DNA from 4 places in the Nocardiopsis sp. NPDC055879 genome. Region 3 is predicted to be linked to each of the others. Evidence: riboswitches for the same ligand, from Rfam matches in the RefSeq annotation. Region 3 holds a riboswitch; each other region holds the start of a gene.
The links. A riboswitch is a leader RNA that binds a small molecule or an ion and turns the genes downstream of it on or off. The one in region 3 is predicted to bind thiamine pyrophosphate.
Positions count from the first base shown of each region.

Region 1: another riboswitch for thiamine pyrophosphate. It lies ahead of thiO (glycine oxidase ThiO); the one in region 3 lies ahead of thiD (bifunctional hydroxymethylpyrimidine kinase/phosphomethylpyrimidine kinase).
Region 2: another riboswitch for thiamine pyrophosphate. It lies ahead of ACWGKS_RS24015 (3-oxoacyl-ACP reductase); the one in region 3 lies ahead of thiD (bifunctional hydroxymethylpyrimidine kinase/phosphomethylpyrimidine kinase).
Region 4: another riboswitch for thiamine pyrophosphate. It lies ahead of ACWGKS_RS03355 (ECF transporter S component); the one in region 3 lies ahead of thiD (bifunctional hydroxymethylpyrimidine kinase/phosphomethylpyrimidine kinase).

Region 1 is NZ_JBSHCT010000009.1:27,894-35,745, reverse strand. It holds gene pknB (Stk1 family PASTA domain-containing Ser/Thr kinase) at 1-134, opposite strand, end outside; gene ACWGKS_RS12280 (thiazole synthase) at 499-1,296, opposite strand; gene thiS (sulfur carrier protein ThiS) at 1,300-1,512, opposite strand; gene thiO (glycine oxidase ThiO) at 1,539-2,741, opposite strand; TPP riboswitch at 2,739-2,850, opposite strand; gene ACWGKS_RS12265 (Rv2175c family DNA-binding protein) at 2,938-3,297, shown strand; gene thiE (thiamine phosphate synthase) at 3,378-4,040, shown strand; gene ACWGKS_RS12255 (SDR family oxidoreductase) at 4,159-5,052, opposite strand; gene ACWGKS_RS12250 (DUF418 domain-containing protein) at 5,120-6,394, opposite strand; gene ACWGKS_RS12245 (polyprenyl synthetase family protein) at 6,542-7,618, opposite strand.
Region 2 is NZ_JBSHCT010000023.1:7,227-15,078, forward strand. It holds gene ACWGKS_RS23990 (hypothetical protein) at 1-358, shown strand, start outside; partial or broken gene ACWGKS_RS23995 (pirin family protein) at 762-1,815, shown strand; gene ACWGKS_RS24000 (GNAT family N-acetyltransferase) at 1,907-2,299, shown strand; gene ACWGKS_RS24005 (carboxymuconolactone decarboxylase family protein) at 2,296-2,778, shown strand; gene ACWGKS_RS24010 (LLM class flavin-dependent oxidoreductase) at 3,037-4,371, opposite strand; gene ACWGKS_RS24015 (3-oxoacyl-ACP reductase) at 4,371-5,153, opposite strand; TPP riboswitch at 5,204-5,306, opposite strand; gene ACWGKS_RS24020 (hypothetical protein) at 5,503-5,871, opposite strand; gene ACWGKS_RS24025 (class I SAM-dependent methyltransferase) at 5,868-7,328, opposite strand; gene ACWGKS_RS24030 (DNA methyltransferase) at 7,325-7,852, opposite strand, start outside.
Region 3 is NZ_JBSHCT010000001.1:184,117-191,968, reverse strand. It holds gene ACWGKS_RS00795 (SGNH/GDSL hydrolase family protein) at 1-348, shown strand, start outside; gene rocD (ornithine--oxo-acid transaminase) at 419-1,693, opposite strand; gene ACWGKS_RS00785 (acyl-CoA synthetase) at 2,109-3,725, shown strand; gene ACWGKS_RS00780 (DUF368 domain-containing protein) at 4,119-5,045, shown strand; TPP riboswitch at 5,113-5,211, shown strand; gene thiD (bifunctional hydroxymethylpyrimidine kinase/phosphomethylpyrimidine kinase) at 5,200-6,003, shown strand; gene ACWGKS_RS00770 (alanine/glycine:cation symporter family protein) at 6,077-7,495, opposite strand; gene ACWGKS_RS00765 (DUF6457 domain-containing protein) at 7,704-7,852, opposite strand, start outside.
Region 4 is NZ_JBSHCT010000002.1:254,208-262,059, forward strand. It holds gene ACWGKS_RS03350 (transglycosylase domain-containing protein) at 250-2,415, shown strand; TPP riboswitch at 2,491-2,598, shown strand; gene ACWGKS_RS03355 (ECF transporter S component) at 2,673-3,314, shown strand; gene ACWGKS_RS03360 (ABC transporter ATP-binding protein) at 3,317-4,858, shown strand; gene ACWGKS_RS03365 (energy-coupling factor transporter transmembrane component T family protein) at 4,855-5,580, shown strand; gene ACWGKS_RS03370 (enoyl-CoA hydratase/isomerase family protein) at 5,632-6,432, shown strand; gene ACWGKS_RS03375 (protein kinase domain-containing protein) at 6,823-7,852, shown strand, end outside.

The DNA of each region.
Region 1 (7,852 bases), on a different contig from region 3:
GCGAGTCTGCGGTCCAGCCTGAGGTCGTGGGCGACGTAGACCGTCGCCATACCACCACCGGCGATCCTGGACTCGACGAAGTAGCGACGGTCCAGCGTCGCGCCTACAAGCGGGTCGGAAGTCGTCATGTCCACGGCGGAGTTGTGTCCTTGCTGCGGGGAGCGCGGGAGATCGCGGCCGATGGCGCGTACCCGACACCAGATGTCGAACCGACACGATAGCGGAATCCGGAGTCGGTTCTGCCCCGCGGTTCATGGTCGCGGCGGCCCCGCACTGTGCGACACACGGGCCGTCCGTGTGCGCTCGGGGGGTGCGCGCGCCTGGGCTGTCTCGGTGGGTGCGGTGCCCTCTCACGGCACACACATTCCATCCAAGGTAGGGGACGACACCAAACCTTCGCTTGGCGCCGCACCGGCCGGCTCTTGACCGAGGGCCGCGGCGACCGCTCCGACCTGCCCGGACACGGACCTCGGACGGGCAGGTCGAGTGGTACTTCGCTCAGACCACGTCGGGACTGGAGGCAAGGGCGTGCCGCCGGATCGGGATGCGCCCGGCACGGCGGGCGTCCCTACCGGCCCGGACCGCGTCGCGCATGGCCCGCGCCATCAGGGCCGGGTCTTGGGCACGGGTCACGGCAGTGGCCAACAACACCGCGTCGCACCCCAGTTCCATGGCCAGGGCCGCGTCGCTGGCGGTACCGATGCCGGCGTCGACGATGACCGGCACGCCGGCCTGTTCGACGATCAGCTCCAGATTGTGCGGGTTGCGAATGCCCAGACCGGAGCCGATCGGAGCGGCCAGCGGCATGACGGCGGCGCAGCCGAGCTGCTCCAGACGCCGGGCCAGCACCGGGTCGTCGTTGGTGTAGGGCAACACCGTGAAACCGTCGTCCACGAGTGTCTCCGCGGCCTCCAACAGCTCCACCGGGTCGGGAAGCAGCGTGTGCTCGTCGGCGACGACCTCCAGCTTCACCCAGTCGGTCTCCAAGGCCTCGCGCCCCAGCCTGGCGGTGCGCACGGCCTCCACGGCGGTGAAGCAGCCCGCGGTGTTGGGCAGTGGACGGATGCCGTTGCGGGACAGGACGTCCCACACCGATCCCTGCGTGCCCGGGGCGACCCGGCGCATGGCCACGGTGGTCAGCTCCGTCCCCGAGGCCAGCAGGGCCTCCTCCAGCACCTCCAGGGAGGGCGCGCCGCCGGTTCCGGTGATGAGGCGGGAGCCGAAGGGGACGCCGGCGATGATCACGGGGTCTTCGACGGTGTCGACATCGGGGCGGGTGTCGAGGATGTCGGTCATGGTTCAGCCTCCCTGTACGGCGGTCAGGACGTCCACGCGGTCGCCCGGCGTCAGGTCCGTGCCGGCCCACGCGGTGCGCCGCACCACCTCGTCGTTGATCGCCACCGCGATCCCGCCGGGGATCGCCCCGTCGCCGGCCGAGGTGAGGTCGCGTACGACCGCCTCGACCGTGGTGGCCGTGCTCTGGCGACTCTCGCCGTTGATGATCAGTTCCACAGTCACTCCCACGTCGTCGGTTCGTCTCACGCGCCGCCATCGGACAGCGGCCGGTCGGCGGCGAATCCATGCGCGTATTCGGGCAGGGCCCCGGTCGTGAGCGCCCGCACCATGACCTCTCCGGTCACGGGGGCCAACAGCACCCCGTGCCGGAAGTGGCCCACGGCCAGGTGCAGTCCCGGCACCCGGGTGGGGCCCAGCAGGGGTCGGTTGTCGGGGGACCCGGGGCGCAGGCCCACGCAGGTCTCGGTGACCTCCAGCTCGGTGACCCCGGGAACGAGTTCGCGCGCGTCCCGCAGCACCTGCCAGAGCCCGCCCGCGGTCAGGGCGGTGTCGTACCCCAGCTCCTCCTGGGTCGCGCCCACGATGACCTCGCCGTCGGCGCGGGGCACCAGGTAGACCGGGAAGCCGCGGACCAGGCCGCGCACCGTCCGCTCCACGAGCGGGGGCTCCCCCTCACGGACCCGGGCGCGCAACAACTGTCCCTTGACCGGCCGGATCGGAGGCAGCACCGGCGCGGGCAGGGTGATCCGGTCGCTCAGGCAACCCGCGGCGAGGACGACCTGGTGGGTCGGCAGAACGGTGCCGTCGGCCAGGTGCACTCCCAACCGGGCCCCGTCGGGACCGGGGGAGGAGACCTCGGTCACGGCCCCGGCCACCTCGCGCGCGCCCGCGCGTTCGGCGGCCCGGGCCAGGGCCGGAAGTAGACGGCGGGGGTCGACGGAGTGATCCTCTGGGGCCAGGACCCCGCCCCGCACCGAAGGGGCCAGGTGGGGTTCCAACCGGCGGCACTCTCGACTGTTCAACCGCTCGGTGGCGATGCCCAGACGTCGTTGCAGGTCGTGGAGTTCATCGAGGACGGCCAGGTCGTCCCGGTCGAAGGCGACCAGGAGCGTTCCGGTGCGGTGGTGGCCCACCGACATGGCGGAGTCCGCCTCCACCTCGGCGACGAAGGAGTCGTACATCCGCGCGGAGCGGACGCCGAGTCCCATGAGTTCCTCCTCACCGAAGATCGCCTCGGTGGCGGGCGTGAGCATGCCCGCCGCGACGGCGGAGGAGGAACGCGCGTCGGCGGGTTCGGTGACGGGATCGGGCTCGACCAGGGTGACGTCCAGACCGTGTCGGGCCGCCCGCCAGGCGACCACCCTCCCGATGACGCCGCCACCGACGACGACCACACCATCGGTGTCGGAACCGGTCCTGTAGCGGGAATCCTCGAAGTCGCGCATGGTGCGCGCTCCCCTCCCTTCGCCGGCATGATCCGGATCAGGTTCGTGCGGTCGGAGACTGCTCGGTCTCCCTCTCAGCCGGGTCCACCCGGCTCCCGCGGGACATGTCTGTTCGCTCCCCGCCATCCTAGGCCAGGTGACCCCGCACGGGTTCGGGCGGTCCTCGGTGGCCGGTGGGGTGTGGCAGATTGGGAGGGTGACACACAAAGACCTCGACATCGACGAACTGGTCGGCGACTGGCTGACCCTGCGCGAGGCGGCCGAGCCGCTGGGCGTCAGCCCGAACCGGATCAAGACGTTCATCCGCGAGAACCGCCTCATGGGCGTGGTTCGCAAGGGAGAACTCTCCATCCCCGCCGCCTTCCTGGACGGTGACGACCTCGTCAAGGGGCTGCCCGGCACCATCGTGCTGCTCTCCGACGCGGGTTTCTCCACCGAGGAGGCTCTGCGCTGGCTCTTCACACCGGACGACACCCTTCCGGGGACCCCGATCCAGGCCATGCGCGAGAACCGGGGCACCGAGGTGCGTCGCCGCGCCCAGGCCATGGCCTTCTGAGTGATCGCCGTTCGCTCCATGGGGCGCACCGGGGGGTGCGCCCTTGGGTCTCTCGACGACCAGGGCCTAATGTGTCGGGTGTGAGGACCAACCACGGAACCAGCCTGCGCGAGCGCCTGGACGCATCCCTTCTGTACCTGTGCACCGACGCCCGTACCGAGCGCGGTGACCTCGCCGAGTTCACGGACGCGGCCCTGGCCGGAGGGGTGGACATCGTCCAGCTCCGGGACAAGGGGCTGGAGGCCCGCGAGGAACTCGCCGCGCTGGAGGTCATGCGCGAGGCGTGCGAACGCCACGGCGCGCTGCTCGCCGTCAACGACCGCGCCGACATCGCCCGCGCGGTGCGCGCCGACGTTCTGCATCTGGGACAGCGCGATCTGCCCGTGTCCATGGCCAGGGACATCATCGGCGCGGACCCCGTCATCGGGCGATCCAACAACGACGTCGAGGCCGCCATGGCCTCCGCCGAGGAAGCCGGCAGCGACTACTTCTGCGTCGGACCGACCTGGGCCACCCCCACCAAGCCGGGACGCCCTGCCGCCGGCCCGGCCCTGGTGGAGAAGGCCGCCGCACTGGGGACCGAACGACCCTGGTTCGCCATCGGCGGCATCGACCTGACCACCATCGACGAGGTGCTCGACGCCGGCGCCTCGCGTGTCGTCGTGGTGCGCGCCATCACCGAGGCGGAGGACCCCCGTGCCGCGGCGGTCGCCCTCAAGGAACGGCTCACCGCGCGGGCCTGAACCGAGGCGACGCCTCACCGGACCCGGTGACGGGGAACCTCCCGGGGATCAGCACCTCGGGTCCGCCGAACTCGACCGCGCACTCCGCACGGCGGTGGTCGGGAAGAGACCGCCGATGTCAGACCGCGACGTGCGCCAACGCGCTCGGATGACGGCGCAGGAAACCCTCGATGGATTGCGCCGGGTGCCCGGTCAGGCTCGGCACGGTATCGGCCACCACGTCCATCTCCCCGTTCGCGATCGCCGCGTACGACGACGCCCACCCCTCGACCTCCCACTCCGCGGCTCCGGTGCGCCGGCGTGACTCCAGCGCCTCCTCCCAGTTCTGGGGCACGTAGTGGATGGTGCGGCCGGTGAGCCTGCCCAGCTTCTCCACCGTGGCGCCCACCGACAACGCCTCCGGGCCGGTCACGTCGTAGGTGGTCCGCTCCGACGCGGCGATCACCACGGGGTCGGTCAGGACGGCGGTGGCCACGTCGGCCACGTCGTCCCGGGACACCCACGCGGCCCGACCGTCACCGGCCGGGCCGCGCACCACTCCCTCGTCGTCCACCCAATGGGGCAGCAGGTCCAGGTACAGGCTCGGTCTCAGGAACGTGTAGGACACACCGGTGGATCTGATGTGCGCCTCGGTGAAGAAGTGCGTCCGGGCGAAGGTGAAGGTCGAGGCCGGGCCCGCACCGAGGAACGACAGGTACACGATCCGGGAGACCCCCGCCTCGACCGCCGCGTCCACCGCGCTGACGTGGGTCTCCATTCGTTCCTCGGACTCGGTGGCCGAGACCAGGAACAGGGTGTCCACCCCCCGACAGGCCCGCGTGAACCCGGCCCCGTCCTCGTAGTCGGCCATCGACGCGCTGCTGCCCGGGTACTCCGGGGCGCGATTGATGTCGCGCACGATGAATCGCTGTGTCGACCCGAGCCGAGCGATCCGGGCGGCCACGCGCCCGCCCACCGCTCCCGTGGCTCCGGTCACCCCTATGGTGTGGTTTGTCATGTGATCGTCACCCATGACAGCCATCCTGGAGTATGGGGACGTGCCGGCCGCTCATCGGCACGCCCCTTTTTGAGCTCATCGGTCAGCGGGTGGTGTGCTCTTGGGGAGCCTCCTCGTTCCCACCCGTGACAGGGGCGATCGTACGGGTGATGCGCCGGTAGGTCAGGCGGCGCAACAGCACCTCGGCCGGGCCACGACGCCCCGCGCGCTCCAGCGCGTAGGCGCCCACCACGGTGAGCAGCCACACCCCGACCGCGTACAGGAACATCGTCCACGAGGACATGTGCGCGGCCAGCCCCAGGCCCCATGCGGCCAGCAGCGGCGCGCACAGCACGGATTGGGCCAGGTAGGCGCTGAGGGAGCGCTTCCCCGTCGCGCTCAGGGCGCTCACCAGGATGCCCCGGGTTCGTCCCCGTTCCCGGACCCGGTACGCCACCAGGGCGATCAGCGCGACGTACCCGAGCCCGCAGAACAGGCCGGTCGACATGTGCGGGATGGCCAGCGCCTGCCCCTGGATCGGGGCCAGGTCCCACACGCCGATCTGGGCCAACGCCAGGGGGAGACCGCCGAGCCAGCCGACGGTGATGCCCACGATCGCGACCCCGCGCAGCAGGGGCAGGTTCCGTTCCGGCTCCTCCAGGATCCGGCGGCGCGCGGCCCAGAACCCGAACAGGGCTGCGGCGGGCAAGGCCGGGATCAGCAGCCCCTGCCCGACGCTGAGGGGCCAGGCCAGCATTCGCATGACCGCGGCGGACAGGATGGACGTCTCGGCGATGTCGGCGGCCGTGACCAGAACGTCCTGATCGCCCATGTCGACCTCGCCGAGGATCGGCAGGAGCAGGAGGACGATCACGGACAGGAGCGCGAGCAGGCCGGTCAGCACGGCGCCCCACACGAGCAGTGTCCCGCTCTTGCGCCGGAGGAACAGCCATCCCAGGACCAGCCCGAGCATGCCATAGGCGCCGAGGATGTCGCCCATCCACAGCAGCAGTGCGTGGAAGAAGCCGAAGACGAGGAGCCACAGGTTGCGGCGGCGCAGCAGGGCGTCGACGCCCTTGACGTCGGCACCCGCCGCCTCCTGGCGCCTGGCCAATTGCACCATGCCGTACCCGAACAGGAAGGCGAACATCGGGTAGCTGCGCATGTCCACGGCCATGACCGTGAAGAACTGCACGACATCGTCCAGTGCGCCCTCAGGGGTGGGGTGCGCGGTGATGCCGGTGTTCGGTGCGGCCCCCAGGTACCAGACCGTGTTGGCCAGGGCGATGAAGAGCAGCATGAAGCCGCGGGCGAGGTCCGGAGCGAGTGCCCGTTCGGCCGTGGTGGTCGGCCCGAGAGGGGCGGTGTTTCTGGCCATGGGAGGGAGCGCTCCGGTTTCAAGGTCTATCGTGGATTCCGATTCATGCCGGAATCGGGCTGTGGGCGTAATTTGAAAAAGGGTATAAAAAACCCCGAAGACCCCAAAATCAATCCTTCGGGGTTCGGGGTTCGGGCGGATCGCCGATCAGTGGGAGCGGCGGGTGGCCGCGACGACCAACTCGCGCAGCGGGTCACGCGCGCCCTCGTCCAGCTCCGGGTCCTCCAGTGCGGCGAGCGCCTGCTCGGAGTACTCCTCGACCAGCGACTCACAGGCGGTCAGGGCGCCGCTGGACTCCACCAGGGAGCACATCCACTCCACCGAGTCCGTCGACAGGTCGGGCACGCCCAGCAGCGAGCGGAAGCGCTCGGCGTCGGTCTCACCGGACCGCGCCAGGGTCTCGGCCACCACCAGGGTCCGCTTGCCCTCGCGCAGGTCGTCACCGGCCGGCTTGCCCATGGTGGTCGGGTCGCCGAACACGCCCAGCAGGTCGTCGCGCAGCTGGAAGGCGATCCCCAGCGGGACGCCGTAGTCGGTGTAGACCCGGGCGAGCTCCTCGCCCCGCCCGGCCAACGCGGCCCCCAGGTGCAGCGGACGCTCCACCGTGTACGCGGCGGTCTTGTACCGCATCACCCGAAGGGCGGCCTCACGGGTCTCGATGCCGCGGACCTGCTCCAAGGTGTCCAAGTACTGCCCGGCCATGACCTCGGTGCGCATCGCGTCGAAGGGAGCACGCCCGTCCTGCAGCGTCCGCGGCACGAACCCGCAGGCCTGGTACATCTCGTCGGACCAGGTCAGGCACAGGTCACCGATGAGGATCGCGGCGCCACGACCGAATCCGTCGCTGTCGCCGCTCCAGCCCTGGTCGGCGTGCAGCCGTGCCATGCGCTTGTGGGTGGCGGGGGCGCCGCGCCGGGTGTCGCTGTTGTCGATCACGTCGTCGTGCACGAGCGCGCAGGCCTGGAGGAACTCCAGGGACGCGGCCGCGCGGATCATCCTGGCGTCGCCCTCGGCCCCGCCCGCGCCGCGCCACCCCCAGTAGGCGAAGGTGGGACGCAGCCGCTTGCCGCTGGAGACGATCGCCTCCAAGGAATCCATGGCGGGGGCCAGCTCGGGGCCGATCTCCAGCAGCCGGACACGGTGTTCGGCGCAGAAGTCGGACAGTTCGCGGTCCACGTCGGAACGGATGACGGACACGGCTGAAAAGGCAGTAGAAGGGGCCATACCCAGCAGGTTAGTCCCTGGTCGAGAGGGTAGGGGCCCGGGTGTTCGGCGGCCGGGCAAGGGTGTGAGGGCCGGTTCCCGGTGATGGAATTCTCGGTGTCCGAAATGTGGACAAGTCGTGATGCGGGCGCACCCCTCGGAGTGGGGTCTCGGATCAGCGAAAACCCGCCATAATAGGGACTTTTGGTTCAGATCTGGGTCGAACAGGAGGTTTCCGGTAAAAATCCCCCTGTC
Region 2 (7,852 bases), on a different contig from region 3:
GAACGACTGGGCTGAGATTGTTTACACTCGTGTCTCCGTAGCCGATCAGTCGTTCACCACCTACACGGTCAAGAACCAGAACGGGGACACCCTCGAATCGAGCGAACCAGTTGCGGTCAACCTGTTGTTCGAGGACTTGAGGGCGGGCCTCTACCGGGACGGAAAAGGAACATGGTTCTCGGTCCGCTACTCCGTCGCCCATCCCGGACGATTCTCCATCAAATACAACTATGAGGATCCTGAAATCCCGGGCCTCATCGGCCCAGCCTTCACCAACGACCTCAAATACTTCCCCCGCGACGAAGAACACATCCCCGCCTGGCTGCAACAAAAGCTCGGTGGAGAAGCGGACGGGTAGGAATTTTGGTACATACGGATTCACAGGGCGCCAAGGCGACCCGTCCCTCCCGCCTGGGCGAAATAGAACGCATCCTTCGCAGATGAGCTGAACAGGAATATCGAACGAACCGTAAAACTCATGCCTCGACCGCTGATCGCTCACGGATATTTCGCATCGTGACATCGGTTCGTTGACATCGAGTCGAAGACCCCACAGTTCCAACCGTGACGGCCACTGACACCCCACTCCCTAGCCCGACCATCACCCTCTCTGTAGGGCCTTGGCACGATGAAGTCGCGTGCGCTTACCTTGGGGCTGAGTACAGGTGGAGCTCGCACGCTCCTGCACCTGCCTGGCCTGGAGGAGAGAACATCAACACCACAACCGTCGTATCCGACCCCGCGGCGGAAGGGACTTCGCGATGACCGATCCAGAGGCTGACCCCGACACCCACGTGTGCGTCGATGGCGGCCTCCCGGGGCCGTGGGCCGAACGGGAGGGTGGAGCTCCCGTCGAGCTCATCACCGCCCGCGACGTGCCCCTGGGTGGACCGCGTGCCATGAACGTGCGCCGTACCCTGCCGCAACGGCAGCGTTCGTTGATCGGCGCGTGGTGCTTCATCGACCACTACGGGCCGGACGACGTGTCGGCCAGTGGTGGGATGGACGTGGCTCCGCACCCGCACACGGGCCTTCAGACGCTGAGCTGGCTGTTCCAAGGGACCGTCGCCCACATCGACTCCGGTGGCAACAGCGCCCACGTCCTTCCCGGTGAGATGAACCTGATGACGGCGGGTGCCGGCATCTGTCACTCCGAGACCTCTACCCCTGACACCCGCCGGCTCCATGGGGTGCAGCTCTGGATCGCCCTCCCCGAGGAGGCGCGCAACCGGCAGGGCCGGGAGTTCGAGCACTATGTCCCCGAGCCCGTCACCTTCGACGGCGGGTCCGCGCTCGTCTTCCTCGGTTCACTGCTGGGTTCACAGTCCCCGGTGAGCATGTACTCGCCGCTGGTGGGCGCCGAGATCAGGCTCGATCCCGGCGCGACCCTGGACCTGGCGGTCCAGTCCGGGTTCGAGCACGGCCTGCTGGTGGACACGGGCGAGGCCATCACACTGGAGGGCGTGCGCGTTCCCAAGGACGCCGTGGGCTACACCGGGGGTGGGAAGCCAGAAGCTGCGTATCGCCAACGACGGCGACGAACCGGCCCGGCTCGTGCTCGTGGGAGGCGCCCCCTTCGCCGAGGAGCTCGTCATGTGGTGGAACTTCCTGGGCCGCACCACCGAGGAGATCCGGCGGTACCGGGAGGAATGGCAGGAGCGCGGCGAGCGGTTCGGGCGCGTCGAAGGCTACGTGGGGCACGGCGGCCCGGGAAAGAACCGCGATGGCATGGGATGGCTCCCGGCCCCCGACCTGCCCCAGGTTCGGATGCGGCCGAGGAAGAACCCGCCGCCCCACGCGCGGTCCCAGGACTGATCCACACCGCCGAACACCGATCCCACCGGGCCGGGGCGCCGTCGTGTGCGCCACCGACCGGCCCGGCAGCATCCCCAGAGAGGTCTTCACCTTGACCGAACCACAGACCGACAAGACCGGCGCCGTCGTGCATATCGCCCTTGACGAAACGCGCGCCATCAGCGCCTACACCGTGACCTTGGAAGACGGCACCCTCGCCGGCCGCGCCGACTTCGTCGACCCACCGGAGGGCGACGGTGAGCGCGTCTTCTTCCACACCGAGGTCTCACCGGAGTTCGGTGGACGGGGTCTGGCCGGACTCCTGCTGCGCGAGGCGCTGGCCGACAGCGTCCGCAGGAACATCACCGTCGTCCCCGTGTGCCCACTGTTCGCCAAGCACCTGAAGGAACACGGCGAGGAGTACACGGCCCAGGGCGGCAGGTTCCGCAAGCCCAGGCCCGCGGACCTGGCCCTGGTCCAGAAGACGACCGAGGAGCAGGCATGAGCGCGGAGCGTCCCTACATCGACAAGGAACACCCCACTGTGTACAAGGCGCTCGGCAAGGCGGCTGTGGCCTCCCGGGCCGCTTCGCACGAGGCGGGTCTGGGCGATGACACCATCGAGCTGATCAACGTCCGGGTTTCCCAGATCAACGGGTGCCCGACCTGCCTGAGCATCCACGTTCCCAAGGCCCGCAAGGCCGGGGTGAAGCAGAGTGTCCTGGACGTGCTGCCGTCCTGGCGTGAAGCCGGCGTGTTCACCGACATGCAAAAGGCCGCGCTGCTCCTGGCGGAGTCCCTCACCGTCATCGACCCCGCCGTCGACCGGCAGGAGATCAACGCCCGTGCGGCCGCCCACCTGACCACCGCACAGATCTCCGCGGTGGAGTGGACGACCGCGCTCATCAACGCGTTCAACCGGGTCTCGATCGCCAGTGGTCATCCCGTGATCACACGACAGGGAAAGCGATTTCCACCGCTGTAACGCCCTCCTCCCGAAAAAGCGCTACAGCGGTGGGTCCCCTTTTCCGGAAAGCCCACCTTCTCCAACAGGGTGACGTGCTCGGCACCCAAGGTTCGGAGCAAGGCGGTCACATCCGAACGAGGCTCCCGACACGGGGGTCTGCCGGCGCTCAGCAGCCCTGAGACGATTGCTGCCGCGCGCCTCTCCTATGGCAGGGAGGTCCGGACAGGTCGAGGACGGCTCCTCAGGCCTCCCACCTCCCTGACCTCCCTCCCGTATTCAGTGCGGTGACGGCGGCCGTTCCAGACCCAAATGGCCCCGAAGCGTGTCCGCCTCGTACTCGCGACGGAACAGCCCTCGCTGTTGCAGGACGGGAACCACATGGTCCACGAAGTCCTCGATCCCGCCCGGCAACGACGGCGGCATGAGGTTGAACCCGTCCGCGCCACCGTTCTCGTACCACCGGGTCATCCGATCGGCGATCTGCTCGGGCGTTCCGACCATGGTGCAGTGTCCGCCGCCGGCGGCCAGACGGCCCAGCAGTTGCCGCACCGTGGGCCGTTCGGAGTCGATGATGCGCAAGATGGTCTCGTAGCGTCCCTTGGGACCGGTGAACTCCTCCAGTGGCGGCAGCTCGGGAACCGGCGCGTCCAGCTCCCAATCGGAACAGTCCTGTTCGGTGAACAGCCCCAGCTGCTGCAATGACTCCTCGGTCGGCAGCAGTTCGTCCAGTTCACGTTGCTTGTCTTGGGCCTCCCGTTCGGTGGAACCGACGTAGGTGACCAGTCCGGGCATGATGGCGACGGACCCGGGGTCGCGGCCCGCCCGACGGATCCGCGCCTTGACGTCGCCGTAGTAGTCCTGGGCGCTGGGCAGGTCATAGGCCACGGAGTAGATGGCCTCGGCGCGGCGGGCCGCCAGCGTGCGTCCCTGTTCCGACGAACCCGCTTGGAACAGCACCGGGTTGCCCTGTACCGGGCGCGGCACGTTCAACGGACCGTCGACCTGGAAGTGCTCTCCCCGGTGGCCGATGGGGCGCACCAGGTCCGGGTCCGCGAAGACCCCCTCCCGGTCGTAGTGGAAGGCCTCGTCGCTCCAGGAGTCCCACAGCCCCAGCACCACCTCCACGAACTCCTCGGCTCGCGCGTAGCGCTCCTGGTGCGCGGGCATCCGCTCGTATCCGTGGTTACGGGCCTCGGTGTCGAACATGGACGTCACCACGTTCCAGCCCACTCGGCCTCCGCTGATGTGGTCCAGGGAGGCCAGCAGGCGTGCCGCGTGGAAAGGCGTGTAGAACGTGCTGGAGACGGTGCTGACCAGACCGATGTGCCGGGTGGCCCGGCTCATGGCCGCCAGAGCGGTCAACGGTTCGAGGAACCACCACGGGCCACCGGCGACGTCGCCCGTGGCGTGGCCGTCGGCGAAGAACACCGCGTCCAAGCGGCCGCGTTCGGCGGTGCGGGCCAGTTCTTCGAAGTAGGTGATGTCACCGATCCGTTCGGCCGGCGAGTCGGGGTGACGCCAGGCGGCCTTGTGGTGGCCACAGCCGAAGATGAACAGGTTGAGGTGCATCCGGCGATCGGGGGCCTGGTCAGGCGCGGAAGCGGCGGTCATCAGTTCATCACCAGCCCGCCGTCGACGACGAGGTTTTGACCGGTGACCGCGCGCGCCCAGGGAGAGGCGAAGTACAGGGCCGCGTCGGCGAACTCGGCCGGTGTGGTGACCCGGCGCAGCGGTGTGGAGGAGGCGATCATGTCGAAGACGCTCTCGGGGGTGGCGGAGCTGGCGTCGGTGGTGCGCAGCAGACCACCGGAGACCATGTTGACGGTGATGCCGTCGGGTCCCAGGTCGTGGGCGAGCGTGCGGGTCAGCGACAGCAGCGCCGCCTTGGCCGCTGTGTAGTCGTGGTAGGGGACGACCGGGTGCTGGAACAGGTTGGTGCCCACGTTGATGACCCGGCCGAACCCTTGGCCGCGCATGGAGGCCAGGGCCGCCTGGACGGTGTTCAGTGCGCCGTGGACGGTACCGCTGAACTGCTGGTCGAGGTGTTGTGGGGTGAGCGTGTCGGCGTGGGGTCGTGCGTCGCCGTTGAAGGAGAAGTCGGCGAGCGCGTTGTTGACGACGGTGGAGACGGAGGAGCCGAAATGGCCCTCTGCGGTCTGGACCATCGAGGCGACCTGTTCGGGGTCGCGTACGTCCGCTCGCACGGCCAGGGCGCGGTCGGGGTGGGTGGCGGCGAGCTCGCGAGCCGCTTCTGCGCTGTGGAGGTAGTTGATCACCACTCGGGCGCCTTGCCCCAGGAAGGCCTGGACCAGCCGGGACCCGAGCCCTCGGGCCCCGCCGGTGACGACGACCGTCTGTTGGTCGATGGGGAGTGCGGTGCGGGAAGAACTCATCGGTGGCCTTTCTGGCATGGGCGAAGGCGTCCCTTCGGCCACCGATACCACCGGCCATGTACGGACATCCCTTCGCCGGTATGACCCGGATCAGGTTCGACGGGTGTCATCTCAGCCCTGATCAGTGGATTCAGGGCACCCCGTGTCACTGCCGATCAAGGTAGCCCATAGGCACCCTCTCGGGCCACCGGCCGGTGCCGCGCTCGCCTCCCGCTCGGCGATCGCACCTTCGGGGAGCCGGCCGGTTGGTGCCCCTCCACGTCGACGGGCAAGGGAATGCTCCCGAGCACACGTCGACGCCCGGGTGGGGTGGTCCGGGCCCAGACTTCCGCTGCGGTCTCCAGGGCTTCTATTGGATCGCCACGTCCGTCAGACCATCGAAGGCGTCCAGGACCAACTCCTTGGTTCGGTAGGTTCCGAACCTGGCGATCTCGTTGTTCTTCAGGCCGCCCTTGGCCGTCTGGAAGGTCTCCAAGACATAGTCCACCTCCTGCCGGTCGAGCCCGTAGAGGCGGAAGCAGTAGGCGTCCAGTTCGGCGCGGATGGTCGCACGGCGTTCTTCGTCCCACGGGAAGGGTGGGCCTTCGTGGCCGAGGTCCCTGGCCAGAGGTTCCATGTCATGGGTGGTGTAGATGAGTTCGAGGACGCGAGGCACCAGGAAGCCGAGATGGGGTTCCAGCTGCTCGGGTGTGGGCACGGGAAGCTGTTTCCAGGTCATGAGGGACATGTGCGCGCCGTTGATCTTCTGGCGGCCGACGAAGTCGAAGACCAGGCAACTCTGAACGGCGCACAAGGCCGCGACCAGGTGCGGTCTCCGTTGCACGAACATGAGCGGGAAGGTGTGGCCGACGGCCACACGTGGCAGGAAGGCGGGAATCCCGGTTCGCTCATCATTCGATCGACAGATGTCACGCCAACCGTAGAGCCATTCTCTGTTCCACCCGACCTCCGACAGTCGCGTGGCCAGACCCGGTCTGGAACCATCCTCTCCGGGAACCCAGTAGCGCGGCATCGGCGCGTAAGCGGGGGCCCCTTCTCGATCTGGGCCGGTTGTCGCGGAGCTCCGGCCGTGGTGAAGCCATTCCACCGATGGTCGAAGTGGTGAGCCATCTTCGCTTCGTAGAGTGGCATCATTCGACGGCTTTCGCGCTCGAAGACGTTACCCCGTAGCTCCCACCCTTCCTTCTCCAGGCCCATCATGTCGCGGAAGAGACCGGAGTCATCGGTCATGTCAAACAGACGTTTGAACCTGATCGCCCATGGATTTCCGTCCCGTTGTCCCTCTTTCCAGAGCACCGGGATTCGACGGTAGATAGAGAGGGTGAGATCGGCGTCACGCCTGGACTGAAATAGGGGGATCGAACCCGTGTTGGGGCTGAGCAGGGCGATCTCGTCAGCGGTGAGTTCGAAGCTCCTACTTCCGTCGTCGAGATGGGCCGGCTCATGTAGGAAGAAGGCGTAGTCGGCCACAGGAACGGGGGCTTTGTCCCCGTGCAACGACAGCAAACTGAATCTCTGCCGTGCGTCGACCCCGGGGAACAGCTGCTTCAGATTCTCGAAGTCGTACAGGGAAGCGATCGACCGGTCACGGGTCAGGCTCGCGAAGAGTTCCTGGGCTCCGGCCCCGGTGGCGATGGACGTAGGGACGATCGCACCGATCCGGCCCTCGGGCTTGACGAGTGCGGTGAACAGCTCCACGAAGAGATGATCCACCTGAAGGGTGTTCACCCCTTTGACCGTGAGCCCCTTGGCACACGCGGGAAACCCCTCCGAACGCCCGGCGAAGTGCAGGGTGGATTTCACCTGACGGCGCGCCGACCGGTATCGCTCCGCTTCTTCGGGGTGGTCGCGCTGCCACTGTCCGATCGCCTCTCTACGAGCCAACCCGGCGATGCGGGCGAGCGAGGGTTCGACCACGCTGAAGTACTTCTTGTCCTCGAAGTCGAGCTTGTCCCAGGGCGGGTTCGACAGCACACAGTCGAACCCGCCCTGCCAGCCCAGAGCGCCATTGCCACCACTCCCTTCGTCGTCACAGACCCGAAAGATGTCGGGGAACTCCAGGTGCCAGTGGAAGAACCGATACCGCTCTCGAAGTCGCCTGATCTCGGCGTGGGTGGCCTCGGTCGCAGCGGCGTCCTCGGGGTCGAAGAGCCGGCGGAAGGTCTCGTCGGTCACCGGCCGGGGTGTGCCCGCCCTCTTCTCCCAGAGGAAGGTGGCGCACCAGGCGTCGGCGATGTGCACGTCCCTGCGGTAGTCGGCAGACGTACGCCAGGCCCGGTAGACCTGTTCCTGCTCTCGGACGTCCCGCAGGCTTCCCACCTGGATCGTGTAGAGCCCGTTGAGCCCCTCCGCGTAGGTGGTGTTGCCGACCTTGACCGCGTTGGACTCGGTGTCGAACAGCGCACCCTGACCGACACGTTCGAGTGTGTTGGTCCTTCCCAGTGACTCCACGACTTTGCGGTCGTCACCTTCCACCGGGGCGAAGGCCGCGTCGGGGATACCGGCCCGTATCTGCGCGGGAGTCGCTCCATGAGGGCGTTTCCACATTTGAGGTGGGGGTCGAGCAGGTCGAGTGGTCTGCCCGGCGCCATGCCCTCCAGCCACAGCGCCATCTTGGCCACGTCCAGGGCCATGGGATTGAGGTCGACTCCGTACAGACAACGTGCGACCACCGTGTGCAACGCCTGGCGGTAGGCCTC
Region 3 (7,852 bases):
AACGTGTTCAGTTCGTTGACCGGCCACGAGGTCAGCGCGGACGACGCCTGGCTCAACGGCATCGTTCTGGGCGAACTGGGCGAGGGGCTGAAGGTGGACCGCGCGAGCTTCCATCCGACCGCCGAGGGGCAGCGCTCGGTCGCCGAGCGGGTGCGCCTACAGATCCTGGAGGGTCCCGAACGGGTGCTGTACCAGTCCCGCGACCGGTTGGAGAGCGTGTCCCCGGAGAAACTGTCCCGTGAACTCGGTGGTCCGCTGGACCCGGTGAACGGCGAGCCCGAGGACGAACCCGCCGCCGACGAGGGTGCGGAGGAGGCCGCCGAGGCGGACTCCGACACCGACTCCTGACCCGGTTCTCGATCGACGCTCGGACGGCCGGTGGAGGCGGGGGCCGCGAACGGCCCCCGCTCCCCCGTCGCTACTTCTTCTCCGCCTTGAGTTCGGCGATGACCTCGGCGAAGCGGTCCAGACCCCAGTTGAGGTCCTCTTCGGTGATCACCAGGGGCGGCGACATCCGCACGGTGGAACCGTGCGTGTCCTTGACCAGGACCCCGTGCTCGGCGAGCCGCTTGCACAGCTCCTTGCCGGAGGCCAGTTCGGGGTCGACGTCCACGCCGGCCCACAGGCCGATGCTGCGCGCCGAGACCACCCCGTCGCCAACGAACTCGTCCAGCCGGCGTTTGAGGACCTCGCCCAGTTTGCGGGCGTTCTCCAGGTAGGGGCCCTCACTCAGCATGCGCACGACCGTCTCTCCGACGGCCCCGGCGAGCGGGTTGCCGCCAAAGGTGCTCCCGTGCTGGCCGGGCTGGATGACACCCAACACGTCCTCGTCGGCGACCATGGCCGAAACCGGCAGGATGCCGCCGCCCAGCGCCTTGCCGAACAGGTAGGCGTCCGGGACCACCCCGCTGTGCTCACAGGCCCGGATGGTGCCGGTGCGACCCAGTCCGGCCTGTACCTCGTCGGCGATGAACAGCACGCGGTTGTCGTCGCAGATCTCCCGGACCCGGGGCAGGTAGTCCGCGGGCGGCACGATCACGCCCGCCTCGCCCTGTACCGGCTCGATGAGCACCGCGACCGTGGTGTCGTCGACGGCGTCCTCGATGGCCTTGGCGTCCCCGTAGGCCACGGAGCGGAAGCCCGGCGTATAGGGGCCGAAACCCGTCTTCGCCTCCGGATCCGAGGAGAAGGAGATGATGGTGGTGGTGCGTCCGTGGAAGTTGGCGCCCGCCACGACGATGGTCGCCTGGTTCTCGGGAACGCCCTTGACCTCGTAGCCCCATTTACGGGCCACCTTGATGCCGGTCTCCACCGCCTCGGCACCGGTGTTCATCGGCAGGACCTTCTGCTTGCCGACCATGTCGGCCAGGTCTCTCACCCATGGTCCGAACCGGTCGTTGTAGAAGGCCCGGCTGGTCAACGTCACCCGGTCGAGCTGGGCGTGCGCCGCCGCCAGGAGGTCGGGGTTGTGGTGGCCGAAGTTCATGGCCGAGTACCCGGCCAGGCAATCGAGGTACCGCTTTCCCTCGACGTCCGTCACCCAAGCGCCACGGCCCTCGGAGATCACGACGGGAAGGGGTGAGTAGTTGTGCGCCGATCTGGCCTGCGCGAGTTCGATGTGGTCCGAGCTGGAAAGTGCGTGTCCGGCGGGGTTTCCGGCGGAGTCCTGCTGTCCCAGGTTCTGGGTGGTCATCTAGCCGCTCCGATCACCATTGACCGATGTCAGACAGTAGATACCCACCGTGGGGCCGGGTAGAGCCTCCGCGGCGGGATCCCCAAGAGTTGAGCAGATCATCCGGTGAGCACACAAGAGGTGGCCGACATCACCGCGCGCGACCGACGCCCGAAACCCATGTGCGCTCCATGCCGGTACACCGCCTGAGCGGGGCTCTTCCGAACCCCGGTCACAAGGGGGTCACGGGCATGGTCGCGCAGGTGACGCGGTACACAGCCCTCACCACGATCAGCCCGGTTTCTGACGGGTACGGTCGCCGTACAGTCACAGCCGCCGCGAGCGTCTTCGCCGGGGACGGCCGTCACACGAACGCCAGGGAGGATCTGCCGTGCCACACACGTCTTCGGATACCCCTTTCTCCCTCCCTGCGCTGATGGCGGCGGTGGCCGAGGCCGTACCGGAGCGGATCGCCCTCGTCGCGGGCCCACGTCGGCTCACCTACCGCGCCTTGGACGAACGGGCCACCCGATTGGCCCGACACCTGGTCGGCGCGGGTGTGCGCCCTGGTGAGAACGTGGCGATCCTGTCGTTCAACCGGGCCGAGTGGATGGAGTCGTTCCTCGGTGTGCTGCGCGCCGGAGCGGTGCCGGTCAACGTCAACTACCGGTACGTGGCCGGTGAACTGCGACACGTACTGTCCGACTCGCACGCGGCGGCGCTGATCGCCGAGGACTCCCTGGCCGCCACGGTCACGGCCATCCGACCGGATCTGCCACGACTGCGCCACGTGCTGCTGTTGGCCGACGGCACCGAGCGAACCGCCGAGGGGACGGACTACGAGTCCGCCCTGACCGCGCAGGGCGAGGACGTCGGAACCCCCCGGAGCGCGCTCCCCGGCACGAGCGGCGACGACCACTACCTGCTCTACACCGGCGGCACCACGGGTTACCCCAAGGGTGTGCTGTGGCGCCAGGCCGACGTCTTTCGCGCCGCCGTGGAGCGTCGCTCCCCCGGCACCCCGCGCGCACGCACCCCCGAGGAAGTGGCCGAACGCGCCCTGCGCTGTTTCCCGCAGCGCATGCTGGTCCTGGGTCCGGTCATGCACGCGGCCGGGCAGTGGCACGCGTTGAGCATGTTGTTGTGCGGCAAGCGCGTGGTGCTGTCCACCGACCGCAGCTTCAGGCCGGACCGTGTGCTGGAACTGGCGCACCGCGAGGGCGTACACGCGCTCCAACTGGTGGGTGACGCGATGGCGCGGCCACTGGCGCGGCACCTGCTCACCGAACCCGAGCTGTGCCCGGACCTGACCTCGGTGCGTTCCGGTGGTACCCCGTTGACCCCGGCGGTGCGCAACCTGTGGAAGGCCTGGCGCGAGGACGTGGCCCTGGCCGACTCCTACGGGGGTTCGGAGACGGGTGTGTGCGGTTCGGCGACCGCACCCGACGAGGCGGCCACCGTCGCCGACACCACCGACCGTCGCAGCTTCACCATGGGTGGCAGCATCTCGGTGCTCGACGAGGCGTTGCGTCCGTTGCGGCCGGGGTCGCCGCGGGTCGGACGGATCGCGCGGACCGGACGGATCCCCTTGGGCTACTACAACGATCCCATCGCCACCGCTCGCACCTTTCCCACCGACGCCGAGGGGCGACGTTGGGCGTTGTCGGGCGACTACGGGACCCGGGCCACGGACGGTTCGATCGTCCTGTTGGGTCGGGGCAGCGTGGTCATCAACACCGCCGGGGAGAAGGTGTATCCCGAGGAGGTGGAGGCCGTGCTCAAGGCCCACCCGTCGGTGGACGACGTGATCGTGGTGCCCGCTCCGGACGAGAACCTCGGTCAGCGGGTCACGGCCCTGGTCTCGTTGGCCCCCGGCGGCAGCCCGGACGAGAAGGCGCTGCGCGCCCACTGCCGGGTTCGGTTGGCCGGGTTCAAGGTGCCCCGGACGGTGCACTTCGTGGACCGGGTCCGGCGCACCGCCGTGGGCAAACAGGACTACCGTTGGGCCGCTTCGGTGGCCGGGGAAGGTACCCCCAGCCCTCAATCGCGGTGACCCACGGGGGCTCCGGGAGGTCTCCTCATCCTCCCTCTGTGGTACCTCTCATTTCGGTCTCCGAGTCGGTACGCCACCAAGCAGCCGAAACGTGGTTTCGGCGTCCTTTCGATGCCTCCAGGACAGCTCCGGGACGCCTTCCGCCCTCGCCGACGGCACTAGAATGGCCACAGCCGGCCCGGGGCTCGCGGTCCCCCTCCCCCATCGTGTGGCCGGAGTGACGAACCTCGATGTTGGGCCCGGGACCGTACCATCGGCGGGTTCATCGAGGTCCGTGCCGACCCAAGCACCCCTTTGACCGTCCGGTCCACCGTGGATACGGGACCGGCGGCACCATCAGGACGGAGGACGGCGCCCCCTTCCCGGCTCCCCGGAAGACGCGCCCGAGCATTCATGGCCAACTCAGTAGGCTCCTACATCTTCAACGCGGTGCGCGGCGGGGCCGTGGGCACCTCCGAAGCACTTCCCGGTATCAGCGGCGGCACCGTCGCGCTCATCGTCGGCCTCTACGACCAGTTGATCGGTGGCGCGGGCCACATGGTCAGCGGGATCAAGCGCTACGTCACCGACGTGCCCCGTGGCCGCGGCAAGGACCGCGCCATGGAACAGTTCCGTCAGGTGGACTGGTCCGTCCTCGTCCCCGCCCTGATCGGCATGGCGGTGGCCCTGGTGGGAGCGTTGCTGCTCATCGCCCCGCTGGTGGAGGAGTACACCCAGTACGCATACGCGATCTTCTTCGGTCTGGTGCTCGCCTGTCTGTGGATCCCCTACACCGGCGCGGGCAAGTCATGGAAGGCCGGACACTACCTCCTGGCCCTGGTCTTCGCCGTACTGTCGTTCTTCCTGACCAGTCTCCCCGGCGCCAACCTGCCCCCGCACCCGGTGGTGGTCTTCCTCGTCGCCTCGGTAGCGATCTGCGCGCTGGTCCTGCCGGGCGTCTCCGGTTCCTTCATCCTGTTGGCCGTCGGTCTGTACACTCCGAGCAAGGACGCGTTGGAGAACCTCGACTTCGTCTACATCGGTGCCTTCGCCCTCGGCGCGCTCACCGGCCTGGCGCTCTTCGTCAAGGTCCTCCAGTACTTCCTGGAGAACTTCCACCACTTGACCCTGGTGGTCCTGACCGGCCTGATGGCGGGTTCGCTGCGTGCCCTGTGGCCCTGGCAGAGCGAGGACCGAGAGATCCTCGCTCCCACCGAGGTCCCGTTGACGGTCGCCCTGATGGTGGCCGGTTTCGCCATCATCGTGGTGTCCATCCTGTGGGAGCGCCGCAAGCGGCTCCAGCGTGAGGTCGAGGCCGGCCACGAGAGCGTCTCCGTCTGACCCTTAGAGTCGTACCCACAACCACATACCGAGTCGGGGTCGAGCGAGCGCTTCACCGCGCTTCGACCCCGACGGCGCGGGGTGCCGGGGAAACGACCCGGCTGAGAGCACACCCGTCGAACCTGCCCTAGTTCGTACTAGCGAAGGAACGCCGATGAGCGTGTACAACGTCGTGTCCATCGCCGGAAGCGACCCCAGTGGGGGCGCCGGCATCCAGGCGGACCTGAAATCGTTCTCCGCCCACGGGGTCTTCGGGATGAGCGTGGTGACGGCGTTGACCGCCCAGTCCACGCGCGGGGTCACCGGGGTTCACGGTGTCCCCGCTTCATTCGTCGTCGACCAGATGGAGACGCTGTTCGAGGACGCGACGGTCCACGCGGTCAAGGTGGGCATGCTGGGCACCGCCGAGGTCACCGAGGCCGTGGCCGCCGCGATCGACCGGCACGGGCTGTCGAACGTGGTGGTGGACCCGGTGATGGTCGCCAAGAGCGGCGACCGGTTGTTGGAGCGTTCGGCCATGGAGGCGCTGCGCGGTGAACTGCTGCCGCGCGCCGACCTCCTCACACCGAACCTGCCGGAGGCCGCCGACCTGCTCGACGAGGAGGAGGCCACGGACCTGGCCACGATGCGCTCCCAGGCCGAGAGGCTTTTGAAGCTGGGGCCGCGTCGGATCCTGCTCAAGGGCGGGCACCTGGCGGGGACCGACAGCGTCGACCTGCTGGTCGACGGGGAGTCCGCCCCGGTCGAGCTGAGCGCCACGCGCGTGGCGACCCGCAACACCCACGGCACCGGCTGCACCCTGTCCTCCGCGATCGCCGCGCTGATCCCCCAACGCCCGGACGTGGCCACCGCCGTGGCCGACGCCAAGACCTGGCTGACCGAGGCGCTGCGCCACGCCGACGAGATCGACGCCGGCGGCGGCCAGGGCCCCGTGCACCATTTCCACGCCTGGTGGTGATCACACGAAGGGGGGACCGGCCCGTGCGGACCGGTCCCCCCTTCATATTCTCCCCGTGGGGCGTGCGAGTCGGCTAGCGCTGGACGTCGTCCATCACCGCGTCCGGGTTACGCCAATCGGGGTGACCGAAGAACCTCTTGCTCTCCGCCACGATGACCGGGGACAGCAGGAGCAACCCCACCAGGTTCGGCAGCGCCATCAGGCCGTTGGCGATGTCGCTGAACAGCCAGACGGAGTCGAGGCTGGCGACCGAACCGATGAAGATGATGACGATGAAGATGAGTCGGTAGGGCAGGACCAGCTTGCGTCCGCCCAGGAACTCCACGCACCGCTCACCGTAGTAGGCCCAGCCGAGCAGGGTGCTGAAGGCGAAGACGGCCACGGAGGCCGCGACGACGTAGGCGCCCGCGGTACCGAAGGTGGGGCTGATGGCACCCAGCCCCTCGGTCATGGCCTGCGACGTCAGCAGCGAACCGTCCTCGGCCTCGTCTCCCTGCCACACACCGGTCACGATGATGACCAGGCAGGTCATGCTCACCACGATGATGGTGTCGATGAAGGTCTGGGTCATGGAGACCATGGCCTGACGGACCGGCTCCTTGGTCTTGGCCGCGGCGGCGGCGATACCACCGGTGCCCAGCCCGGACTCGTTGGAGAAGATGCCGCGGGCGAAGCCCATCTGGATGGCGAGCATGACACCGGCGCCCGCGAAACCGCCGACGGCGGAGGTCCCGGTGAAGGCGTCGGTGAACACCAGCTGGAAGGCGGGCAGGAGCGACTGCCAGTTGGCGATGAGCACGACGAGGCAGATGCCGACGTAACCGATGATCATGATCGGCACGAGGCCGGAGGCGACACGACCGATGCTCTTGATGCCACCGAGGATCACTCCGCCGGACAGGATCATCAGAGCGAGGCCGATGACCCACGGCTCCAGCGGGGTGACGCTGCTGACCTGTTGGGCCACGGTGTTGGCCTGGGTGCCGTTACCGATACCGAAGGCCGCGATGGCGCCGAAGACCGCGAAGGCGACACCGAGGAAGGTGCCGAGCCCACCCTTGATCCCGTACTTGAGGTAGTACATCGGGCCGCCGCTCTGCTCACCCTTGGCGTCGGTGCGGCGGTACTTCACCCCCAGGAGGGCCTCGCTGTACTTGGTGGCCATACCGAAGATGCCGATGAACCACATCCAGAACAGCGCGCCCGGGCCACCGACACCGATGGCCAGCGCGGCGCCCGCGATGTTACCGACGCCGACGGTGGCGGCGAGCGCGGTGCTCAGTGCCTGGTAGTGGGAGATGTCGCCCTCGACGGAGGAGTCCTCCTTGCGACGGACGAGGGCGAGCCAAAGGGCGTGCGGGAGCCTGAGCAGCTGAAGGAGGCGCAGCCGGATGGTGAGGAAGACACCGACACCCAACAACAACGGAATGAGGACGAAGGGTCCCCAGATGACGTCGCTGATGATGCCGGCCATCTCAAGGAGTTGGTCCACAGGGGATCTCCCTTTCGGTGAGTGCGTGGGGCCGAGAGATCCGAGGGTGGAACAGAGGGACCGTTGTTCGCGGAGTCACATCGGCACAGGTGGGTGCATTTCGATATCGGCAAAGAATGACACTGACGCGTAACGAACGAATCACATGTGTTCGACATGAACGTTGCGCCGCGCCGGTGTCACCTCGGGTGCGCGACGGGGCGCACCCTCAGTCCGCCTTGTCGTCGTCCTCGGCGTGGGCCAGCGCGAGCCTGCTGAGCGCGGCCGCGGCCTCCTCCGGGTCCGCTCCCCTACCGACCGCCACACCCAACAGATAGGTGGTGAGCGGCGCCGCGGGGCGGGCGACGGAGTGCGCGG
Region 4 (7,852 bases), on a different contig from region 3:
AGCGCTTCTCGCGCCGGCTGATTCGTCGGGACTCTCGTCTTGATGTCGAGATTAATTGCGACTGGTTCCTCGTGAACAGTCCACTGTGGCCGTGCTGTGGCGTTTCTGGGTGCTTTGCCGGGGATTGAGGAAGCTTTTCGGTGACACGCCCGATTTGACGGAGTTCCCTTTGCGGGCCGACTGCGAGTGTGGTCGACGCAGTGCCCGGTGCCACGTGGCACCGGGCCGCACACGGCCGTAGGGGGCGACGTGACGGAGTCCAGCCGTATTGGTCGGTTCGGGGACAGAGCCCGAGCCCTGGTGGAGGGCGGAACCGCGAAGTTGGAAGGGGGCGGCGGCAAGGAACGACGCGAGGCGATCCTGCGTCTGTCCGGACTCGGCCTCATCGCCGGGCTATTGTCGGCGGCCCTGGTCATACCCTTGGTCGGCGGTGCCGGGATCGTGGCCAGGGACGCCGCCGCGGGGTTCATGTCCCTGCCGAACCACCTCGACGTTCCGTACCCGTCGTCGCGCGTCCTGCTCACCGACGACTCGGGGGAGCCCTTCGGCGAGGTCGCCCAACGCGAACGCGATGTCGTCGACCTCGACGAGATGAGCCCCTGGATGGGCACGGCCCTGATGGCGATCGAGGACGACCGTTTCTACGAGCACAACGGCCTCGATCTGCGCGGTGTCCTCCGCGCCGCCATCCGCACCGCCCAGGGGAACACACAGGGTGGTTCGACCATCACCCAGCAGTACGTCAAGAATCTCCTCATCGAGACCGCCGAAACCGAGGAAGAGGTCGACCAGGCCAGCGCCCGGACGATCACCCGCAAACTCACCGAGTTGCGCTACGCGATCGACATCGAGGACCGCTACACCAAGGACGAGATCCTGCAGGGCTACCTCAACCTGGCCTACTTCGGGGCCGGCGCGCACGGAGTCGAGGTCGCCGCCGAACGGTACTTCTCGACCTCCGCCGCCGAACTGGACCCCGGGCAGGCCGCGACACTGGCCGGTCTGGTTCGAGCGCCCTCGTACTACGACCCGATCAACAACCCCGATGAGACCAGGGAACGCCGCGATCTCGTGCTGGACCGGATGGTCGCCACCGGACACCTCGACGCCGAAGAGGCCGCCGCGCACAAGGAGAAGGGCCTGGGAGTGGACGCCACGCCGCGCGGGGGCAGCTGCGCCGAGAGCGAGTACCCGTTCTTCTGCGACTACACGATGCGCTGGCTCCTCGAATCCGACCTGCTGGGCGACACCAAGGCCGAGCGCGAACAGCGCATCTCCCGGGGCGGCTTCACCGTCCAGACCAGTCTGCTTCGAGCGGCGCAGGACTCCGCCCAAGAGGCCATCGACCGCCGGGTCCCGCACGAGGACTCCACCAAGTTCTCCGCCCAGGCCATGGTCGAGCCCGGTTCGGGCCGCGTGCGAGCCCTGGCCCAGAACCTGCGCTACGGGTTCGACGACGAAAAGGTCGGCACCACCTCGATCAACCTGGCCGTGGACCAGGCCGACGGCGGTTCCAGCGGATTCCAGGCCGGGTCGACTTTCAAGGCCTTCACCCTGGCCGCGGCCCTGGAGAAGGGCCTGGGGTACGGCACCAGCTTCAACTCGCCCAAGAGCATGTCGGTCGGCGGCATGGTCAACTGCGAGGGCGGCACCATGTCGTCCTGGAACGTCCGCAACGCCGGTGAGAGCGACGAGGGCGGCCACAACATGCTCAGCGGGACCAAGGGGTCGGTGAACACCTACTTCGCCCAGCTGCAGCGTCGGGTCGGCCTGTGCGAGACCTCCGAGACCGCCGAGGCGGTCGGGATACACCGCGCCGACGGTGGCGACCTCGGGGTGTGGAGCTCCTTCACCCTGGGCGACCAGGAGGTGTCCCCGCTGAACGTGGCCAACGCCTACGCGACCTTCGCCGCTCGTGGCACCCGCTGCGAGCCGCGCCCGGTCCGGGCGATCCGGGACGACGGCACCGGTGAACGGGTCACCGCCGACTCCCACTGCGAACGAGCGGTGAAGAAGCAGACCGCGGACGGGGTCAACCACCTGCTACAGCAGCCCTTCAAGGGCGGCACCGCCAATGGTCTGGACCTCGGGCGACCGGTCGCGGGCAAGACCGGCACCACCGACGGCGCGGCCTACGCCTGGTTCGCCGGGTACACCCCGAACCTCTCCTCGGCCGTGGTCGTCGGCGACGTGCGCGGCGGCGAGGCGAACCCGCTGCAGGGCGTGACCATCGGTGGCCGCTACTACGGCATCGTCTACGGGGGCAGCCTGCCCGGCCCGATCTGGCAGGAGAGCATGCGGGGCGGTACCGCCGAACTGGAGGCCGAGGACTTCGCGGGCTCGCCCGGGGCCTTCGGCAACCCGGACGCCGAGCCACCGAAGTCCAAGGACGACGAATCCGACACCGAGGCCTGACCTGCGATGGAGTCGGAAGAATCGGGCCGTGGGATGGAAACATCCCACGGCCCTCCTTGTTGACGCATAATGGAGGAGAACCGACAGGGGAGCGCGTGAGCGCTGAGAGTGCGGCATCGGACCGCAGACCCTTACACACCTGATCCGGGTCATGCCGGCGAAGGAAGTCGTGGAATCCGTCATCTCCGTGCCGCCGGCGCGGGAGACGCTCTCGGCCGCATTCCCCTCGTCGACCTCGACGAAGGGACCTCATTTCGATGGGTATCGACACCGGAGCCGGGCACGCCGGTACGAGTCGTGGACTTCTCGGCCGGATCAAGGACTGGATCCGCGCCGAGTTCGGGGCCTGGCGCACCGTGGACATCGTGGTGGCCGCCGTACTCGGCGCCGCGGTGGGGGTGGTGTTCTGGCTGTGGGGCGTGGTCTGGACGATCACCGGACCGCTGTTCGTGCTCTTCCCCCCGGCACAGGCGATCCTCTACGGGGTCTGGCTGCTTCCGGGAGTCCTCGGCGGGCTGATCATCCGACGGTCCGGCGCGGCCGTGCTCACCTCCATCACCGCGGCCTCGGTCTCCGCGCTGCTGGGCTCCCAATGGGGCGTCACGGTGGTCCTGGAGGGCGCCATGCAGGGGCTGCTGCCCGAGCTGGTCTTCCTGCTCTTCCTCTACCGCCGTTGGGGCATGGGCGTGGCCGCGCTGGCCGGTGCCCTCGCCGGGATCTCCCCGGCCATCCGTGACGCCGTCGTCTACTACGCCACCTGGCCGCTGTCGCACCAGCTCGTCTACGGCGGCCTGGTCCTGGTGAGCGGCGCGTTGATCGCGGGGGTCGGCGGACGCCTGCTCACCACCGCCCTGGCCCGGTCCGGGGCCTTGGCACCCTTCCCCTCGGCCAAGGGCTGACCATGGCCGGCACGAACGCGCGCGGCGCGCGTGTGGAACTCTCCGGCTGGGGATGGAAGCACGCGGGCCGCGCCGCCCACGCCCTGCGCGGCGTCGACCTGCTCATCGAACCCGGGGAGCGGGTCCTGTTGCTGGGCGCCTCCGGCGCGGGCAAGTCCACCCTGTTGCACGCCCTGGCCGGTCTCACCGGGCCCGACAGCGCCATCGGTGGCGACCAGGAGGGCCTGCTCCGGGTGGACGGCGAGCCCGCCTCCCGGGGGCGCGGCGGTGTGGGTCTGGTCGCGCAGGATCCCGAGGCCCAGCTGGTGATGGCGCGCGCCGGCGACGACGTGGCGTTCGGCCCGGAGAACCTGGGGGTGGCACCGGACGAGATCTGGTCGCGGGTCGAACGTGCCCTGGTCGAGGTCGGGTTCCCCTATGGGATCGGCCACTCCACCGGTGCCCTGTCCGGTGGGGAGAAGCAGCGCCTGGTCATCGCCGGGGCACTGGCCATGCGACCGCGTCTGCTGCTGTTGGACGAGCCCACCGCCAACCTCGATCCGGTCGGGGGCGCGCTGGTCCGGGACCTGTTGGCCCGCCTGCTCACCGAGAGCGAGGCGACCCTCGTTCTGGTCGAACACCGCGTCGCCGAGGTCATGGACCTGGTGGACCGTGTGGTGGTGGTCGAACCCGGCGGTGGCGTGATCGCCGACGGGGCGCCGGCGAAGGTCTTCGCCGAGCACGGGAGGTCCCTGGCCGAACAGGGGGTGTGGGTACCCGGAGAGGAACCCTCACCGGACCTACCCTCGGCCCCCGGGGGAGCGCCCATGTTGGCGGCGCGGGGTGTGACGGCGCGGACCCCCTTCCAACTGGGCGTGCGGGCGGCCGCCCCGCGCACCGTCCTCGAAGACGTGGACCTGACCGTGCCCGCGGGGGCCGTCACCGCGCTGACCGGGCCCAACGGAGCGGGCAAGTCCACCCTCCTGACCCTGCTGGCGGGCCTGACCAAACCGCACCGTGGTCGGGTGGTGCCGCGCGGGACCCTGGCGGAGATCGACCGGCGTCCACTGGTCCGCTGGCCGGCCCGACGGCTGGCCCGCCACGTGGGCACCGTCTTCCAGCACGCCGAGGACCAGTTCGTGACCACCGAGGTCCGCGACGAACTCCGGTTCGCCCCGCTGCGGGCCGGTCTGAGCGATACGGAGACCGAGGGCCGGGTCGGTGAACTCATGGAACGGCTGCGGCTGACCCATCTGGCGAACGTGCACCCGTACACGCTTTCGGGCGGGGAGAAACGCCGTCTGTCGGTGGCCACCGCGCTCAGTTCCGGCCCCCTGCACGCCCCCGACGTCCTGGCCCTGGACGAGCCCACCTTCGGCCAGGACACCCGCACCTGGACCGAGCTCGTGGAGCTCCTCGCGGATCTGCGAGCCGAGGGCCGGGCCATCACCGTGGCCACCCACGACGGGCTGCTCCTGCGTCATCTGACGGACGTGCGGGTGCGTGTGGCGGACGTGCGGGTGCGTGTGGCGGACGGGCGCGCCGTGGCCGAGGAGGCCGAGTGAGCGAGGTCCCCCGGCTCACCGGACTCAATCCCGCAGCCAAACTGATCGCCGCCCTCGGCATCGGCATCGGACTCGTCCCCGCCGTGGACGTGGTCACCGGCGGCATCGTGCTGGCCGCCGTCCTGCTGTGCGTGCCCTTCAGCGGGGTGGACCGCCGCACCCTGCTGATCCTGGCCGGCCCCTTCGTGCTCATGGGTCTGAGCAGCGCCGCGGTCAACTACCTGTACGGCGAACAGGGCCTCGAAGGAGCCATCGGGGTGGCGGTGCGTCTGTTGGCCATCGCCCTGCCCGGACTCCTCGCCGCCATCACCAGCGACCCCACCGACATGGCCGACGGGCTCGTGCAAAGACTCAAGGTGCCCGAGCGCCCCGCCATGGGCGTGCTCGCGGCGCTGCGCCTCATCCCGCTGTTGGCCGACCAGTGGCGCACCATCACCCTGGCCCGTAGGGCCCGAGGACTGGAGGCCGGATACAACCCGCTGAACGTGGTCCGACTGTTCTTCGGCCGACTGTTCGCGCTGCTGGTCCGCGCCATCCGAATCGGTACCCTGCTGGCCACCGCCATGGACGCGCGGGCCTTCGGGACCGGGCCGCGCACCCACGCACGAGTCAGCCGCTGGCGTGTCGCCGACACGCTCCTGCTCGTGGGCGCCGCCCTGCTCCTGGCCGTCGCCTACACGGTCTCGGCCCGGCTCGGGACCCTGGTGCTGCTCTTCTCCTGACCCGCGTGGTTGGGTTGCCATCGAAACCGACACCGACACCGAGACGAAGAGGTGGACAACGTGGGCGAGTTCGTTCGCGTGGAGGCCGACCCGGAGAACCCCGCGGTCGCCGTCATCCGCATCGACCGACCCAAGGCGCTGAACGCGCTGAACGGACAGGTCACCAAGGAGATCGCCGAGGCCGCGGCCCGGGTGTCGACCGACGACTCCGTGCGCGCCGTCGTGCTGTACGGCGGTGAGCGCGCCTTCGTGGCGGGGGCCGACATCAAGGAGATGGCCGACCTCGGCCACGCGCAGATGCTGAACTACTCGCGCGCGCTGCAGAACGCGCTGACCGCCGTGGCTCGGATCCCCAAGCCCGTCGTGGCCGCGGTCAGCGGCTTCGCGCTCGGCGGCGGCTGCGAGCTGGCGTTGTGCGCCGACTTCCGGGTCGCCGGGACCAAGGCCAGGTTCGGGCAGCCCGAGATCCAGCTCGGCGTGATCCCCGGCGCCGGCGGGACCCAGCGCCTGCCGCGCCTGATCGGCCCGGCCAAGGCCAAGGACCTGACCTTCAGCGGCCGTCACGTGCGCGCGGAGGAGGCCGAGCGGATCGGTCTGGTGGACCGGGTCGTCGCCGACGAGGAGGTCTACTCGGCCGCCGTCGCGCTGGTCGCCGAGTACGCCGAAGGTCCGGCGATCGCCCTGGCGGCGGCCAAGGAGGCCATCGACCGCGGGCTGGAGACCGACCTCGACACCGGACTGGAGATCGAGCGCCTGCAGTTCTCCGGGCTCTTCGCCACGGAGGACCAGAAGACCGGCATGCGCAGCTTCATCGAGCAGGGGCCGGGCAAGGCGAGGTTCAGCGGTCGCTGAAGGATCTGAACCCGTTTCGGACGGGGTGCCACGGCGTTCGGACCGGCGCCCCGTCCCACGCTTGAACTTCCCTTTGCCACGTTTTGCCACGACAATGGACCTTCGTCATATTCAGTGGCGTCACGGGGGTCGGCCCGGTCGTCCGGATCCGGCCAGACGGGACGGGGGCGGGGGAACCGCGCACGCTGTTTTTCCGTCATACTCGTCATTGGTCGTCCCACGACGGACGGTTCGTCCGGAGTCCCCGGGGCGCGGTCAGCGCCTGCTCTCCGACGACACCAAAAGACCATACGAGGCCCCTCCGGGGTCGAACAAGCCAATGGTGACCCATCCCCCCGGCCGATAAGCTGGACGTGGTGGTATGCGGTCTTTTGAGGGGATGAGTTCTCGATGGCAATGTCGGCAGGTTTCCCCACGGGTGAGGAGCTGCCGGAGCGCATCGGCCACTACGTCATCCGCCGCCGCATCGGTGCGGGCGGCATGGGCGTGGTGTACCAGGCCGAGGACCCCCGGACCGACCAGTTCGTCGCGGTGAAGGTTCTCAAGCCGGAGGTCGCAGGAGACCACATCGCACGCGCGCGGCTCGCCCGAGAGGTCGAGACGATGCGCCGCGTGCAGAGCCCCAACGTGGCCGAGGTCATCGACGCGGACACCCAGGCCGAACTGCCCTGGGTGGTCACCGAGTACATCCCCGGCCCCACCCTGGACGCCACGGTCACCGACCACGGTCCCCTGCGCGGCCGCGCTCTGACCCGCTTCGTCGCCGGTATGGCCCGGGCGATCAAGGACATCCACGCGGTGGACGTGATCCATCGCGACCTCAAGCCCGGCAACGTGATCATCTCCAACGGTGAGCCGATCGTCATCGACTTCGGCATCGCGCACGCGGTGGACGGGGCCAAGCTCACCCAGACCGGCACGTTCGTCGGCACGCCCAGCTACCTGTCCCCGGAGGTCATCGAGGGCACCGACCTGGGCCCGGCCACCGACGTGCACGCCTGGGGTGGCACGGTGGCGTTCGCCTCGACCGGTCGCCCGCCCTACGGCGCGGGTTCTTTCGAGGTCATCTTCTTCCGGATCCTCAACGGCGAGATCGACCTGGACGGGATGCACGAGGCGCTGCGGCCCCTGGTCAACCGGGCGGTCTCCCGTGACATGCGGGCGCGTCCGACCGCGGCCGAGCTGGTCGCCGAGACGGGCCGGCTCAACCTGGACCTGCCGTGGCAGGAACCACAGATCGGCCCGATCGACCAGACCGGTGGGCACACCGTGCGCAGCCACACGCCCGGCCCGGGCGCGGGTGGAGACACGGGCGGTCGCGGAGGCATGGGTTCGGCACTGGGTGGTGCGGCCGCCGGCGGCGCCGCGGGCTACCTGCTCGGCAAGAGCGCCAGCGAGGGTTGGGGACCTCCGCACACCC